3 regions of the Mesorhizobium sp. WSM4833 genome follow, and region 1 is predicted to be linked to each of the others. Evidence: riboswitches for the same ligand, from Rfam matches in the RefSeq annotation. Region 1 holds a riboswitch; each other region holds the start of a gene.
What was found. Region 1 has a riboswitch for cobalamin ahead of AC0L2D_RS13065 (ABC transporter ATP-binding protein). Riboswitches for the same ligand answer to the same signal wherever they lie in the genome.
Positions count from the first base shown of each region.

Region 2: it holds a riboswitch for cobalamin, as region 1 does, so the genes downstream of both, AC0L2D_RS01495 (CbtB domain-containing protein) here and AC0L2D_RS13065 (ABC transporter ATP-binding protein) in region 1, are expected to answer to the same signal.
Region 3: it holds a riboswitch for cobalamin, as region 1 does, so the genes downstream of both, AC0L2D_RS11130 (aromatic ring-hydroxylating oxygenase subunit alpha) here and AC0L2D_RS13065 (ABC transporter ATP-binding protein) in region 1, are expected to answer to the same signal.

Region 1 covers NZ_JBVVQG010000006.1:5,805-10,749, reverse strand. Annotated here, with positions in the region: gene AC0L2D_RS13080 (phosphatidate cytidylyltransferase) at 1-86, shown strand, start outside; gene AC0L2D_RS13075 (FecCD family ABC transporter permease) at 112-1,098, opposite strand; gene AC0L2D_RS13070 (ABC transporter substrate-binding protein) at 1,128-2,075, opposite strand; gene AC0L2D_RS13065 (ABC transporter ATP-binding protein) at 2,125-2,913, opposite strand; cobalamin riboswitch at 3,079-3,285, opposite strand; gene AC0L2D_RS13060 (AraC family transcriptional regulator) at 3,521-4,354, shown strand; gene AC0L2D_RS13055 (alanine racemase) at 4,360-4,945, opposite strand, start outside.
Region 2 covers NZ_JBVVQG010000001.1:291,559-296,503, forward strand. Annotated here, with positions in the region: gene cbiB (adenosylcobinamide-phosphate synthase CbiB) at 1-385, shown strand, start outside; gene cobO (cob(I)yrinic acid a,c-diamide adenosyltransferase) at 422-1,036, opposite strand; gene cobU (bifunctional adenosylcobinamide kinase/adenosylcobinamide-phosphate guanylyltransferase) at 1,038-1,553, opposite strand; gene AC0L2D_RS01490 (CbtA family protein) at 1,546-2,316, opposite strand; gene AC0L2D_RS01495 (CbtB domain-containing protein) at 2,332-2,511, opposite strand; cobalamin riboswitch at 2,548-2,752, opposite strand; gene AC0L2D_RS01500 (MFS transporter) at 2,809-4,008, opposite strand; gene AC0L2D_RS01505 (heparan-alpha-glucosaminide N-acetyltransferase) at 4,232-4,945, shown strand, end outside.
Region 3 covers NZ_JBVVQG010000005.1:84,702-89,646, reverse strand. Annotated here, with positions in the region: gene AC0L2D_RS11135 (FAD-binding oxidoreductase) at 1-989, opposite strand, end outside; gene AC0L2D_RS11130 (aromatic ring-hydroxylating oxygenase subunit alpha) at 1,015-2,262, opposite strand; cobalamin riboswitch at 2,378-2,579, opposite strand; gene AC0L2D_RS11125 (DUF680 domain-containing protein) at 3,090-3,287, shown strand; gene AC0L2D_RS11120 (DUF680 domain-containing protein) at 3,367-3,567, shown strand; gene AC0L2D_RS11115 (DUF680 domain-containing protein) at 3,637-3,882, shown strand; gene AC0L2D_RS11110 (ABC transporter ATP-binding protein) at 3,962-4,945, opposite strand, start outside.

The DNA of each region.
Region 1 (4,945 bases):
ATGGCGGCATGATGGACCGCACCGACAGCCTGGTCTTCGCCGCCCCGGTGTTCTTCCACATCGTGCGCTATTTCTGGACCGTGTGATCCGGCGACCGGTTGCCAAACGCGCTCAAAGCCGGTTGCGGATCAGCATGGTGACGACGAAGAACGCACCGACCGAGCTGGTGATGATGCCGATCGGCAGTTCCTGCGGCGGCAGCAGCGTTCGGGCCAGAAGATCGCTGGCCAGCAAAAGCACCGCGCCGAAGACGGCGCAGCTGGCAACCAGGCGCAGATGCAAGGGGCCTGCCAGCGGCCGCGACAGATGCGGGATCATCAGCCCGACGAAGCCGATGACCCCGGCGACAGAGACCAGGATCGCCGTCGAGAAGGCGGCGACGAGAAACGTCATTCGGCGCATGCGCGCCACTGGCACGCCAAGGCTTTCGGCGGCGTTTTCGCCGGCCAAGAAGGCATCGAGCCGGCGGTGGTTCCACAGCGCGTAAGCCAGAATGGTGCCCGCACCCAGCGCGCCCAACCAGATATTGTCCCAGCGCGCCAGGCCAAGGCCGCCCATCGTCCAAAACAACACGGAGTGGGCGGCGCGCTGGTCGCCGGCAAAGACCAGGTAGTTGGTCAAGGCGGTGAACATGAAGGACACGGCAAGGCCGGCGAGGATCAGCCGCTCCGGCCCTTGGCCCCTCACCCGCGCGACCAGCAGCAGGACGACGCCGGCGGCCAATATGCCGCCGGTGAAGGCCGCGACCGGCAACGTCCAGATGCCAAAGCTGTCGCCGAAGACGGTGATGACGGAAACAGCACCGGCGGCGGCGCCCGACGACAGGCCGAACAGGAACGGATCGGCGAGATCGTTGCGGGTCACTGTCTGCAGCAGCGCGCCGACTACGCCGAGGCCCGCGCCGACGCAGATGGCCAGGATCGTGCGCGGCAGCCGCAGATCGACGACGATCTTGCCGACCGGCCCGGACACGTCGTGCCCGCCTAAGCCGATTGCGCGGCCAAGCGCTGCTACAACGTCGGCCAGCGGGATCAGCGTCGAGCCATAGGCGATCGACAGCAGAGCGAGAGCGGCGATCGCCGCCGCTCCCGCCAGCATGGCCAACGCAAATGCCGGATGGCGCAAGCTCAAAATGCTTCCGGGTGCATGGCCTTGGCGATCTTGTCGATCGCTTCGATGTTGGCGGGTCCAGGCGTCAGCTCGGCGTAGCGGAGGGCGACGAAGCGCTCGTTCTTGACCGCGTCGGTCTCCTTCATGGCCGGATGCGCTTTCAGGAAATCGAGCAGCTTCCTGTAGCCGCCACCGTCCTGGTAATCGAGCAGGATGAGGAATTGCGGATTGCGCGACGCCACCGTTTCCCAATCTGTGTTGCCCCAGCTGGTGTCCATGTCAGCCATGATGTTGTCGCCGCCGGCGGCAGTTATCATGGCGCTGGGGATGGCGAACTTGCCTGCGGTGAACGGCTTGTCCTCGCCGGAATCGTAGAGGAACACCCGCGTGCCCTTGGCGCTGCCGACCTTGGCGGTGATGTCGGCGAGCTGCGCCTTCCAGCCAGAGACAAGCTTTTCCGCCTCTGTCTCCTTGCCGAAGATCTTGCCCAGCTTTTCGACGTCGCCATAGAGCAGGTCCATCGAGGCGGCGGGGCGGCTCTTGTCGAGATGGACGCAGCTTTCCGTCAGCACCAGCGTCTTGATGCCGTGCGGGGCAAGCGTGTCGGGCGTCACCTCGCCACCCGGCTTCATGCCGTAGTACCAGCCGGCGAAGAAGAAATCCGGCTCGACGGCCACGAGGTTTTCGAGCGTCGGATATTTCGGCGCCAGCTCCGGGATCGAACCCTGCTCTGCCTTGAATTCGGAACCGACCTTGTACCATCCGGTGATGCCCGTCAGGCCGACGATTGACGGCTGCAATTTCAGCGCGAAAGCCATCTCGGCCATGTTCAGATCATGGATGACAGCGCGCTTCGGCGGCGCGTCGAAGGTCAGCGGCTTGCCGCAGCTGTCGACGGTTACCGGGAAGGCGAAGGCGGTCGAGGTCAGCAGCGAGACGGCAAGCGAAAAAGCGAGGCGTTTCACGGGTATGCTCCTTGTGGGTGGGATCGGGTCGACTATGGAACGGCTTCAATCACGACGGCGGCGCGGCACGGTTCGGAACCTCGAACACCGTCAACTCTCGATCCTCGGTCGGATGGCGCAGGCGCAGCACATCGATGCCGAAAATCTCGCGGATCAGCTGTTGGGCCAGCGCTTCGCGCGGTGCGGCGAGCGCTTGCAGACGGGCATGGTTCATCACCGCCACCCTGGTGGCGAAGGGTGCTACCAGCGCCAGATCGTGCAGCACCGCGATCACCGTCATCTCAAAGCCTGCCACGAGGTCGAGCAGTTCGCCGCGGGCGCGCGGGTCCAGATGGTTGGTCGGTTCGTCGAGGAACAGGATTTTGGGCTGCTGGGCGATGGCGCGCGCCAGTTGGGCGCGCTGGCGCTCGCCGCCCGACAGCGAGCCGACGGTGCGGCCAAGCAGCGGCAGCAGGCCGGTCCGGCGCAGCGCATCGACGACAATGTCGCGTTCCTCGCGCCTGCGCCTCAGTCCGGCGTGCGGGACCCGGCCAAGCTCGACATAATCGATCACCGCCAGCCGTGGATCGGGCTGGTCGGTCTGGCCGACAACGGCGATATGCAGCGCCCGCTCGGCGGCCGAAATCCTGTCCAGCCGCCGCCCGCCAAGCTTCACCTCGCCGGAACTTGGCCGCAGCATGCCCGACAGCATGCGCAGCAGCGTCGTCTTGCCGGCGCCGTTGGGACCGATGATGGCAAGGCGATCGCCAGCGGCCACCGAGAAGCTGACCGCCTGGACCAGATTCCGCCCATTCGCCATGGCACAGAGGTCATGGGCTTCGAGAAGCGCTGCGCTCATCGGCTGCAGCCCGCCGGATTGCGGGGACGGCAAAGCGTGCGCATGGTGATGCGATGATCGATGGAGCCGTCCAACTTTCCGTCACTTTCCAAAACTGGCGACGGAAGGAAGCTGGCGAAGCGGCCGACAAGACCGGGACTCGCGTTTCCTCCCGGCACACCCCGTCCGGTCAACTCAGTGATGGCAGGTCTCCTGGCTCGCGGGTCGTTGCGCCATCCTGCCTTCCCAGCCTTGCCGGCCAGTGGCATTCACGGATTTTGCTAGCCGCTTACAGTTGCGGGGGCAGCCACGGCCTCGACCTGAACAGGCCTCACCGTGTTCCCTTTTCACCCCTCGCCTTTCGGCTCGGGGACCATCACCACTTCAGCGTAGATTTCCACCAAACGCTTCGCAATGGATTTCTCGGACGAAGTGGTGGGCCAGCTAACGGAAACAGGCATTGCACGCTCACTTTATGTAATAACATAACATTCTTAGGAGATGACGCGGCCCGCTGTCAAGCGAAAGCCCATGGGATCGGCGCAGATTGCACGGAATGCGCAATTTCGATCAAACTGGCCGCGCCAGGAAACGCCAAGATGATCCGGCCAATGCGAAAAGGAGCCCCATGAACCCGACCGAGAAAGCGCTGTGGTTCGTCGAGAGCCATCTGCCGGAGGCGATCTCGCTTGACGATGTCGCGCAAAGCAGCGGCGTGTCGCGTTTTCATGTGACGCGCGCCTTCGGCGCCGCAACCGGCCGCTCGGTGATGGGTTACATGCGCTCACGCCGGCTGACCGAGGCGGCGCGCAAGCTGGCCGGCGGAGCGCCCGACATCCTCGCCGTCGCGCTCGACGCCGGCTACAACTCGCATGAGGCGTTCACCCGTGCCTTCCGCGATCAGTTCGGCACCACGCCGGAACTGGTGCGCGCGCAAGGCTCGACCAACAACCTCGACCTCGTGGAGCCGATCCTGATGGACCAGTCCTTCCTCACCAATCTCGAACCACCGCGCTTCGAGACCAGCCGGCCGTTCCTGATCGCCGGCCTCGGCGAACGCTACAGCTGTGAAACCAGCGCCGGGATTCCGATGCAGTGGCAGCGTTTTGCACCCTATATCGGCAACATCCCCGGCGAGATCTCAGGCGTTTTCTACGGCGTGTGCCTTAACGGCGACGACGCGGGCAATTTCGACTATGTCGTCGGCGTCGAAGTGTCCGGCTTTGCGGATCTGCCGAAGGACTTCTATCGGGTGCGGGTGCCGGCGCAGAAATATGCGGTGTTCTCGCACCGCGAGCACATCTCATCCATCCGCCGGACGATCAACACGATCTGGAACAGTTGGCTGCCCGACTCCGGTCACGAAATCGCGGATGCACCGGAATTCGAGCGCTATGGACCGGAGTTCGATGCCCACAGCGGCAATGGCGGGCTGGAGATCTGGGTACCGGTGAAGGGGTAGCTCGATCACGCCATCGGCAGCGCCGGCCAGCGATCGATGACCTTTCCGCCGGAAAACACGGCGATCGACCCGAATTGCTGCAGCACGGCCTCGCTCTGCGTCGGCCTTAGAAACGCGTAGTCGCCTGGCCTTGCGGTCGCATCGGCAGGCAAGCCCATGAATTGCTGGTTGGAGGACAGGCCGAGCAGGCCGTTCGTCTTCATGCCTTGGGGGAAGACCGGCTCGGCCATCCACTTGCCGCCATAGAGATAGCAGCCCTTGCGCGGGAAGCGGCCGAGCGCCTGCAGCAGGCGGGTGACGGCCGGCGGGCCAGGCAGCATCGGCTCGACCACTTTCAGGATCGGCGTAGCGATGAAAGCCGCCGGCTGGAAGCCGTCGAGGCCTGGCGTATCGAAGTCGCTGGGCAGCACGAAGGCCGAGCCCATCGACACTTCATTGGCCGCGCCGCCACGATGAAGCAGTGCGGTCTTGCTGCCGCCGATGTTGAGGATACGGCGCTGGTCGGCGCCGAGACAGGCGACGAACGCCGCAGCCTGCGCCGACGCCTCCGCCAATGCCTTTGCCGGTCCGCCGAAAAGGCCGGGAATGAGC
Region 2 (4,945 bases), on a different contig from region 1:
CGGCTGGGCGGCGGCGCGCTTCGACGACTGGATCAACCTGCCGGCGTCGCGGCTGACGGCGCTTCTGATCGTGCTGGCGGCGTTCTTCGTCAAAGGCGCTGATGCGAAAAAAGCCTGGCATGCGGTGCGGCGCGACGCGAAAAAACACCGCTCACCCAATGCCGGCTGGCCGGAAGCGGCGATGGCCGGTGCGCTCGGCCTGGCGCTCGCCGGCCCGCGCTTCTATGGCGGCGTGCTGGTCGACGACGTCTTCATGGGCGAAGGTGGGCGGCGTGAAGCCGACAGCCTCGACATCAGGCAGGCGCTGAAACTCTATCGCGTCGCCGACTATCTGCTGATCGCTCTGTTCGGGTTGGTTTCGGTCGTTGTCATCGTTGTGACCTAACCTCACCCTCCCCCGTCTGGGGAGGTTGAGGAACACTCAGAACTCGATCCCCTGCTGCGCTTTCACGCCGGCGGAAAAATGATGCTTGGTCACGCTCATTTCGGTGACGAGGTCTGCGGCCTCGACCAGCGCCGGCTTGGCGTTGCGGCCGGTGACAGCGACATGCAGGCCCTCGCGCCGCGCTTTTAGCGCGCCAACCACTCTGTCGAGATCGAGATAGTCGTAGCGCAGCGCAATGTTCAATTCGTCGAGCACCAGCAGGCTGATCGACGGATCGGCCATCAGTTCGAGCACCTTGGCCCAGGCGGCTTCGGCGGCAGCGATGTCGCGCTTCAGATCCTGGGTTTCCCAGGTGAACCCCTCGCCCATCGCGTGCCACACGACACGGTCGCCGAAGGCGGCGAAGGCGTCCTTCTCGCCGGTGTGCCACTTGCCCTTGATGAACTGGACGACACCGACGCGCTTGCCGTAGCCGAGCATCCGCAGCGCCAGCCCGAAGGCGGCCGTGGTCTTGCCTTTGCCCGGGCCGGTGTTGACGATGAGCAATCCCTTCTCGACCGTCTTGCTCGCCACCTCGGCATCCTGCACCGCCTTGCGCTTGGCCATCTTGGCGCGGTGGCGCTCTTCGTCCTTATTGTCGATATCGGTCATATCATTTCACCTTGAGCGGCAGCCCCGCCACCATCAGCAGCACCGTATCGGCAATCGCCGCGACCTGCTGGTTGAGCCGGCCGGCGGCATCGCGAAAGCGGCGCGCCAGTGCATTGTCCGGCACGATGCCTTGGCCGACTTCATTGGACACCACGAACCAGGGTCCGCGCGGCCGCGACAGCACCTGCGCCAACCGCCGGCATTCCAGCTCGAAATCGTGTTCGGCCAGCATATGGTTGGTCAGCCACAGCGTCAGGCAGTCGACAAGCACCGGCCGATCGTCCGGCAAGGCGGCAAGCGCGTCGGCGAGGTCGAGCGGTGCGTCGATGGTCGTCCAGCCTTCGCCGCGCCGCGACCGGTGCAACGCGATGCGCTCACGCATCTCGTCATCATAGGCTTGCGCCGTGGCGATATAGGTCCAGGGCGGCGGCAAGGCGGTCGCCAAAATTTCGGCGCGCGCGCTCTTGCCGGAGCGCGCACCGCCGATGAGGAAGGTCAGTGTCTTGCGATCAGGCAAAGCTGTCGCGCAGGCTGGTCGCGGTGCCGGTGAAGCGGCCGCGCACCACGCCGACAACCGCGCCGAGCACCAGCCAGAACACCAGATTGGTCACGGTCACCGCCACCACGAACTGGTGATGCAGCCCTTCCGGAATCGCCGTCTCGTAACTGTCGGGCTGCGGTGCCCCGACAACATGCGGTGCGACGATCAAAAGGACGGCAAGGATCGCCAGCGGCAGCGACTTGCGGAACGCGATCAGGCCGAGACCGGCAGCGGTTGCCGCCACCGTTGCCCACCACCAGATCTGGCGCTGGGTGAGATCGGCGGCCGGCATGGCCGGCAGTTCCGGCGGCAGGCCGAGGCCCGGCGCCAGCGTGAACACGGCAAAGCCGGCCAAGCCCCAGAACACGCCCTGGCGCCAACCACCGATACCGCCGGCGAATTCGGAAACCGCGACCAGGATCAACCCGAAGCCGATGCCGGTGACGATGTTGGCAAGCACGCTGAAGGCGAAACGCTCGAAACCGTCTGCCGGCGCCCAGCCCTCGTCTTCCGCCGCAGCAGTCGCTTCGGCAGGGGCCGGAGCGGCTGCGCTCATGGCATTGCTATTCGCTGCTGCCGGAGCGGCATGGTCATGGTGATGCCCGCCGCCCGCCTGTTCGTAGACTTCCGCCTTCAGGATCAGCGGCACGGTCGCATAGGCCTGCATGCAGGCAAGAACGACGCCGGCCACGAGCCCTGCGATCGCCGCGATGAACACGACGTTGCGAAACAGGTTCATGATGTCAGCCCCTCGTCAGTGGCAGGGAAATGCCATCGAATGGCGATAGTCGTGAGCCGCATTGTGGACCGCATCGATATGCGAGAAGCCGACAAAGCCCATCACGAAAATGCCGAGCAGCGCGGCGAGCGCGAGCTGCATGAAGCGCGACTGCGAGGAGACGGAAGCGCCGAGGGAGACGGAAGCGGTAGTCATGTCTTGTCCTTTCGCCCTCCACCCGAGGGCATCGAAGTCAGTTTCCTGTCGCCGGCAGGTCTCCTGGCTCACGGATCAGCGTCCTTCCCCACCTTCCCGAAGAAAAATCTTCAGTGGCATATGGAGAGGACTACCGCACACAGTTGCGGGGGCAGCCACGGCATTGGGCGAAATCCGCCCTTACCGCATTCCCTCTTGGCTCCAAAATGGAACCGGCGACACCGGCGACTATAGGCAGAATCCTCGCGTCCGGCAAACCAAATTCCGCCGGCGACCGTTGCGAATGCGCCATGAAGGTCAAAGCGATTTCGGCAGATAGCGCCACGTCACGAAGCCGCAGACCGCCGCCAGCAGGCCGAGCGTGACGAACACCGAGCCCAGGCCGAAGAAGGCCAGCACCACCGAATAGACCAGCGGCGGCGTCAGCTCGGAAAAGTCGAGATAGGTGCGATAGACCGCCGCCATCTGCGATCTTTCATAGGAGCGCACCGAGCGCATGAAGGCGGTCGAGCCGAGCGCGTCGAGCGCAATGGTGAAGAAGGCGCCGCAGAGCAGGAAGGCGCCGGTCAGCAGCGGCACGGTTTCGCCGACGAAGCCCGCCGCCAGAAGCGCGACCGACATGGCGAAATAGGCAAATGTCATGGTCCTGCGGCCGCCAAAGCGCTTTCCCGCCTTGCCCCAGAAAATCGCCATGAACAAAAGCGCGTTGCCGGCCGAAACCAGCAGGCCGCCGGCTAGCTTGCCCTCACCCGTAATGACCATGAACAGCGGCCCATAGACGAAGAACGTCGTCCAGAAACAGGAGCGCCCAAACGCGATCAGCCAGGCCAGCCTGAGCCTGGGCTGGGCGATGAAGCGGCCGATATTGGCGAGCGGATTGGCTGGTCGCGTCTTGCCGGGACGGATCGACGGGTTGTCGCCGAGCCGGTAGGTCCAGAACAATGCCAGCAGGGCTAACGCGAACACGGCCACCGCGCCATGCGCGGCATAGACGCCGAAGCGCGTGTAGAGGAAGATGCCGAGCGTCGGCCCACCGGTCCAGGCCAGCATCGACCACGCCATGCGCAGCGATTCGGCCTGCATGAAGTCGGTCTTGCGGATGTGGTCCATGATGTAGAGGTTGAGCGTGATCGACAGCGCGCTGGCGCCCATCACCCGGCACAGCATGCCGGCCAGTTGCCCGGCAAGCGTGTCGGTGACGAAGAACAGCGAGCCGATGGCCAGCAGGCAGGCGCCCGCCGTGTAGACCCAGCGCCGGGCGAAACGGCGGATCAGCATCGGCATGAACAATGTCACCGACAGGCCGAGCATCGCCACGACGGTGTAGAGGATCGAGACGATCTGCTCGTTGTGCAGGATCTCGTAAGCCTGGATCGGGATGACGCTCGACACCGTGGCGCGGGCGAAGGATTCGACCGCATAGAGCGAAGCGAAGGTGCGCGCGTCCGCGGCCCTGAGGGCCGGTAGCCAGATCGGATGGCGCACATGGGTGGACATTGCTTTCCCCGAAGCAGATTCACCGGGTCAAATCTGCCGTGGCGACCTCAGCGCCAATAAGAGGAAACCGACGTGCATCCGGCAAAAGCGAAGCCGGCCAAAGGCTTTCCGGCACTGGCCCAATGCCGCGGCTGATCCGGCGTTATCGGCAGGGTTGCCGGTCTTCTTTTGTCCTGGGCAACCGTGATAGTCCTCCAGCGGGGCTGAATCAGAATGCGAGACCATGAGCATCCAAACGCCGACCGCGCCCGTTCAGGATCGACCAAAGCGCATCGTCGCCATCGACATCGTGCGCGGCATCGCGCTGATCGCCATGGCAAGCTACCATTTCACCTGGGATCTGGAGTTCTTCGGCTACACCGATCCCGGCCTGACCGCCTTCGGCTGGTGGAAGATCTACGCGCGCTGCATCGCCTCGACCTTCCTGTTCCTGGTCGGCGTCAGCCTGTATCTCGCCCACGGCCGACAAATCCGCTGGAACGGCTTCTGGAAGCGGTTCGCCATGGTCGCCGGAGCCGCGATCGCGATTTCGGTCGTTACCCGCATAGCCACTCCGGACGGCTTCATCTTCTTCGGCATCTTGCACGAGATCGCGCTAGCCAGCCTGCTCGGTCTGGCCTTCCTGCGCCTGCCGGCGCTGCTGACGCTTGTCGTCGCCGCGCTCGTTATCGCCGCCCCCGTCTATCTGCGCTTCGAGGCCTTCGATCACCCATGGCTGTGGTGGGTCGGCCTGTCGGCGACCAATCCGCGCTCCAACGACTACGTTCCGCTGTTTCCGTGGTTCGGCGCGGTACTTGCGGGCATCGCGGTGACGAAACTCGCCGCAGGTGCCGGCCTGCTTGCCAGGCTTGCCAATCTGGCGCCCGGTCGCTTGGCCAACCCGCTGGTCTTCATCGGCCGGCACAGCCTGGCTTTCTATTTGATCCACCAGCCGCTG
Region 3 (4,945 bases), on a different contig from region 1:
GCGACCTTCCTCACCTTGCAGGTGCCGCACAGGCCGAACTCGCAGGCGGCGGGAATCCGCACCCCCGAGGCGCGTGCCGTCTGCAGCACGGTCTGGCCGGCGACGCATTCGGCATCGACATCGGAATGCGAGAACCGGATCGGTGTCACGGCCTCCACGGTGGCAGCGGCGCCGTCTTCCGCCGGCGGCGAGAACGGCGCCGGGATCTCCTCCACGGCAGGCGCGGCAAAGCTTTCCTGATGGTATTTCGCCATGTCGAAGCCGGCGGCGTCCAGCATGCCGCGCACGGCGCGCATAAAAGGATCGGGGCCGCAGCAGAAAATCTCGCGCTCGCGGAAATCGGGCGCCAGCAATGGCAGCCGGATCGCGTCGATGCGGCCCATATGGCCGAACCAGCCCTCGCGGCTCGACCGCTCCTCGATCATGAAGCCGAGCGACAGCCCAGGCATGCGGCTGCCGAGCAGTTCGAGCTCCTTGCGGAAAATGATCTCTTCCGGGCGGCGCGCGCAGTTGACGAAGCCGACATCGGTCCATGGCGCGCAGTCGTTCAGCCAGCGCAGCATCGACATCATCGGCGTCACGCCGGAACCGGCCGAAATGAACAGATATTTGGCGGCCGGGTGGCTGTGCAGCGAGAAGTCGCCGGTCGGCCCATAGGCCTTGACGTGCGAACCGGGCGTCAGATGGTCGAACATCCAGCGCGTACCGGTGCTGCCCGCCTGCGCCTTGACCGTCACCGCGATCGAGAACGGCCGCGACGGCGAGGACGACAGCGTGTAGGTGCGCATCAGCGGCCCGTCCGATGTCGGCAGTTCCAGAGTCACGAACTGCCCCGGTTTGTAGCGGAACCAGGTCTGGTTGTCGGAGCGGAAGGTGAAGGTCTTCACGTCAGGCGCTTCGTCGCTGACGCCGATCACTTCCAGCACCTGCAGCCTGTCGTTCCAGGGCGTCATCTGGTCGAGATGGCGATAGAGGCCAAGGTCCGTCATCGCATTCATCCTCTTGTCCCCTGGGCTAGGCGACGCTGCGCAGGGCCGGCCGGCCGCCTTCGGCAAGGCGCGGCCCGATGAACGACGCGTACCACTCGACGAACTGGATCACGCCGCCCTCATGCAGCTCCGAATAGGGGCCTGGTTCATAGGCCGGCGACAGGATCCCGAAGGCGTTTTCCTCGACGATGCGGCGGTCCTGGTCGTTGGTCTCGGTCCAGACATGGGTGAGTTCAGCGAGGTCGTAGTCGACGCCTTCGACCGCATCCTTGTGGACGAGCCATTTCGTTGTCACCGCGGTTTCCGTGGCACTGATCGGCAGCACGCGGAAGGTAACGGCGTGGTCGCCGAGGATATGGTTCCAGGTCGTCGGATAGTGATAGAGCAGCAAGGAGCCGATGCGGTCGGTTGAAACGCTGTCGGACAGGTTCTTCTGGACCGCCCGTTTTCCCGTCATGGTGTAGCTGACGGCATCGCGCAGCAGCGGCGCGCGGGTGGCGCGGTACTGCCCTGCCGGATCGATGCGGAATTTGCTCGGCAAGCCTGATGCCTCGCATCTGGCCCAGTGTGCGACCATTTCAGGGTCGCTGTCGGCGCCATGGACGCCGGTTATGGTTGGAGCCTCGGGGAAGGTCTTGCACAACTCGGGATGATTGGCGGCGCAGTGGTAGCACTCGCGGTTGTTTTCCCAGACCAGCTTCCAGTTGCCCTTCTCGACGATCGTGCTCTCGAAGGCGATCTTTGCTTCACGCAGCCGGTGCGGCAAAAGATAGGGTTCGATCATCGCCCGCATCGGCGCGAAATCTGCCGGTTCCTTGGCCAGGCAGATGAAGATGTAGCCGCCGACGCTCTCGCAGGCGACCGGCTTCAGGCCGAAATCACTCTTGTCGAAACCGTCGGCCATCTGGCGGGCAAACAGCAGGCGGCCGTCCAGCTCGTAGGTCCACTGATGATACGGGCAGACGAGCTTTGCCGCGGTACCCTTCTCCGTGTTGCACACGCGGCTGCCGCGATGGCGGCAGGAATTGTGGAAGGCGTTGATCTTGCCGTGCTGGTCGCGGACAAGGACGACCGGATAATCGCCGACCTGCACGGTGATGTAGCTGCCCGGCTTCGGCAGTTCGCAATCATGGCCGATGAACAGCCAGTCGCGATACCAGATCAGCTCCATGTCGAGCTTGAAGTAGTCCGGATCGGTGTAGAAGGGCTGCTCCAGCGAAAAGCCTTGCCGGCGCCCCTTCAGGAGCCTCAGCATGTCGTTGCGGATATCCATGTCCTGTCCTCGTTCCTAAGGACTGAACTGGTGGTGACGGAGGAAGGATTGAAACGCAGGCCGGCTGTGTGCCGGACATGCGCTATCCACCTCTTGACCGCCCACCGCGATCAGTCGAGTCTAAAAATCTCGGGCTGGTTTCCGGGCTCTGGAGTTGTCCTTGCGGACCATCGCGACACCTTCCCAGGCGGTTGCCCAGTGGTCTCCCGTTGCGACTTGAACTCCACCACCGTTGCGGGGGCAGCGCCGGATTCTGACCGGCTTCCCAATTCTCCGCCTCGTCGTCACGAAGCGGCACCTGAGATGGTATGATCTAACCACGATCGCGGGCGCGCCGTCGGCATGAAAACGACATCGTATCCATGCGGCGCGACACGGCATGCGAAACGCTACTGCAGATCGTCGCGGGCCGAGATCCCACCTCCCGGGCGGCCATTTGCCGGCTGCGATCTTCCCGAATCCGACCCTTCGCGGGGGTCAAAAAAGGTTAATGGTTTCGAAAAGTGACTATTAGCTCGCCCTAAAATCGAACCGAACGGTTCGTTTCTGTTGACGGTGCGTGCAGGACGGTGTGAACGCTGGGCCTCTGAAACAGTCGGTGATCCATCAGGTGGCTACAGCTAACGCACTGATATGAAGAAGAAAAATGCATCCTTAGATTCCATTGGCACAATTTCAAGGTGTGGATTCATGGTCCACACGGAACAACTTCGTGATTGGAAAAGACGACCTTGCCCTCCCACATCGGGGCTGTCCGAACGACGCGATTTCATTTCCAAGACACGCCGCTAGACGGACGGAAAAAAGACGATACTGGAGTACCAAAAATGAAAAAGATCATTCTCACTGCCGCAGCCCTTCTGGCCATTTCCGGCAGCGCCTTCGCTGGTAGCGACCACTACGGTTCCAACGCCGCGGCAGCCACTGCTGTCGACAGCTCGTACACCGCTTCGACCAAGAAGTCGGAACCGGCTGCTCAGGCGCCTGCCCAGGGTGCTGACCGCAACCTCTTCGGCAACAACTAACAGCCGATTCCCAGTTTCCCGGTCGACGGCGGGCTCGCCCGCCGCCCTGGCGAAATTCAGACATTCAGGAGTATTCAAGATGAACAAGATCCTCATTGCTGCCGCCGCCGTTCTGGCCATCACCGGCAGCGCTTTCGCGGGCAGCGACAACTACGGTTCGAACGGCCCGAACCAGCCTGCCGCCGCTGTGGACCAGTCGTACACGGCTTCCACCAAGACCTCGGAACCGGCTGCCCAGACGCCCGCTCAGGGCAGCGACCGTAACCTCTTCGGTCGCTAACAACCAATTTCGCAACCGACGGCAGCTGTGTCTGCCGTCCTGGCGAAATCCAGAATTCAGGAGACTAAAATGAACAAGATCCTTATTGCTGCCGCCGCCGTTCTGGCCATCAACGGCAGTGCCTTCGCCGGCAGCGACAACTTTGGCTCCAATGGTGCCAATCAGCCTGCCGCCACGACTTCGGTCGACAGCACGCGCACCTCTTCGGTACGCAACACCGGCTCGCCGGTCTACAAGCTGCTGAACTCGTCGGGTGACACCACCCAGAAGTCTGCTCCGCAAGGTGCCGACCGCAACCTCTTCGGCAACAACTAACAACCGAAGTCGATCTCCAAGTCAAAGAGCGGCGGGCCCGGCCCGCCGCTCTTTTTTGTGCCTGACACGGTAATTGCGGTTAAGCCGCCTTTGCTTCCACTTCATGCAACGCGAAAGAACGTCCATCCGCGTCGAAGATATGCAGGTCCTCGCCATTGGCGCTCAGCCGCAATGTCGAGCCGCGCTTGACCTCGACATTGCCGGGCAGCTTGGTCACCAGCGGCAGATCGGCGCGGCCGATGTCGACATAGACAAGCTGCACCTCGCCGAGTTGCTCGACATAGTCGACCGTCCCCTCGAACAGATAGTCCGCGCCGCTGGCGATGATCAGGTCCTCCGGCCGCACGCCAAAGCTCACCGCGGCGCCCTTTGCCGAAGCCGGCGTCGCAATCGGCACGGTCGCCTTGCGTCCGCCGACATGGCTGACGACGGTCGGGTTTCCGGTCTTTTCGATGGTCGCCGGCAGGATGTTCATGGCCGGCGAGCCGATGAACTGGGCAACGAACAGATTGCCGGGCTTCTTGTAGAGGTCCATCGGCGTGCCGACCTGCTCGATATGGCCGTCCTTGAGCACCACGATGCGGTCGGCCAGCGTCATCGCCTCGACCTGGTCGTGGGTAACGTAGATCATGGTCGTGTTGGGCATCGATTCCTTGAGCTTGGCGATCTCGATGCGGGTGGCGACGCGCAGCGCGGCGTCGAGGTTCGAAAGCGGCTCGTCGAACAGGAACACCTTCGGATTGCGCACGATGGCGCGGCCGATGGCGACGCGCTGGCGCTGGCCACCCGACATCGCCTTGGGCAGGCGGTCGAGATATTTGGTCAGCTGCAGGATCTCGGCGGCCTGGCGCACGCGGCGGTCGATCTCGGCCTTGTTCTCTTTGCCGATCTTCATCGAGAACGCCATGTTGTCGTAGACGGTCATGTGCGGGTACAGCGCGTAGGACTGGAACACCATGGCGATGCCCCGCTTCGACGGCGGCACGTCGTTCACCACTTCGCCGGCTATTCTGAGTTCGCCGGAGGTGATTTCCTCGAGCCCGGCGATCGACCTCAGCAATGT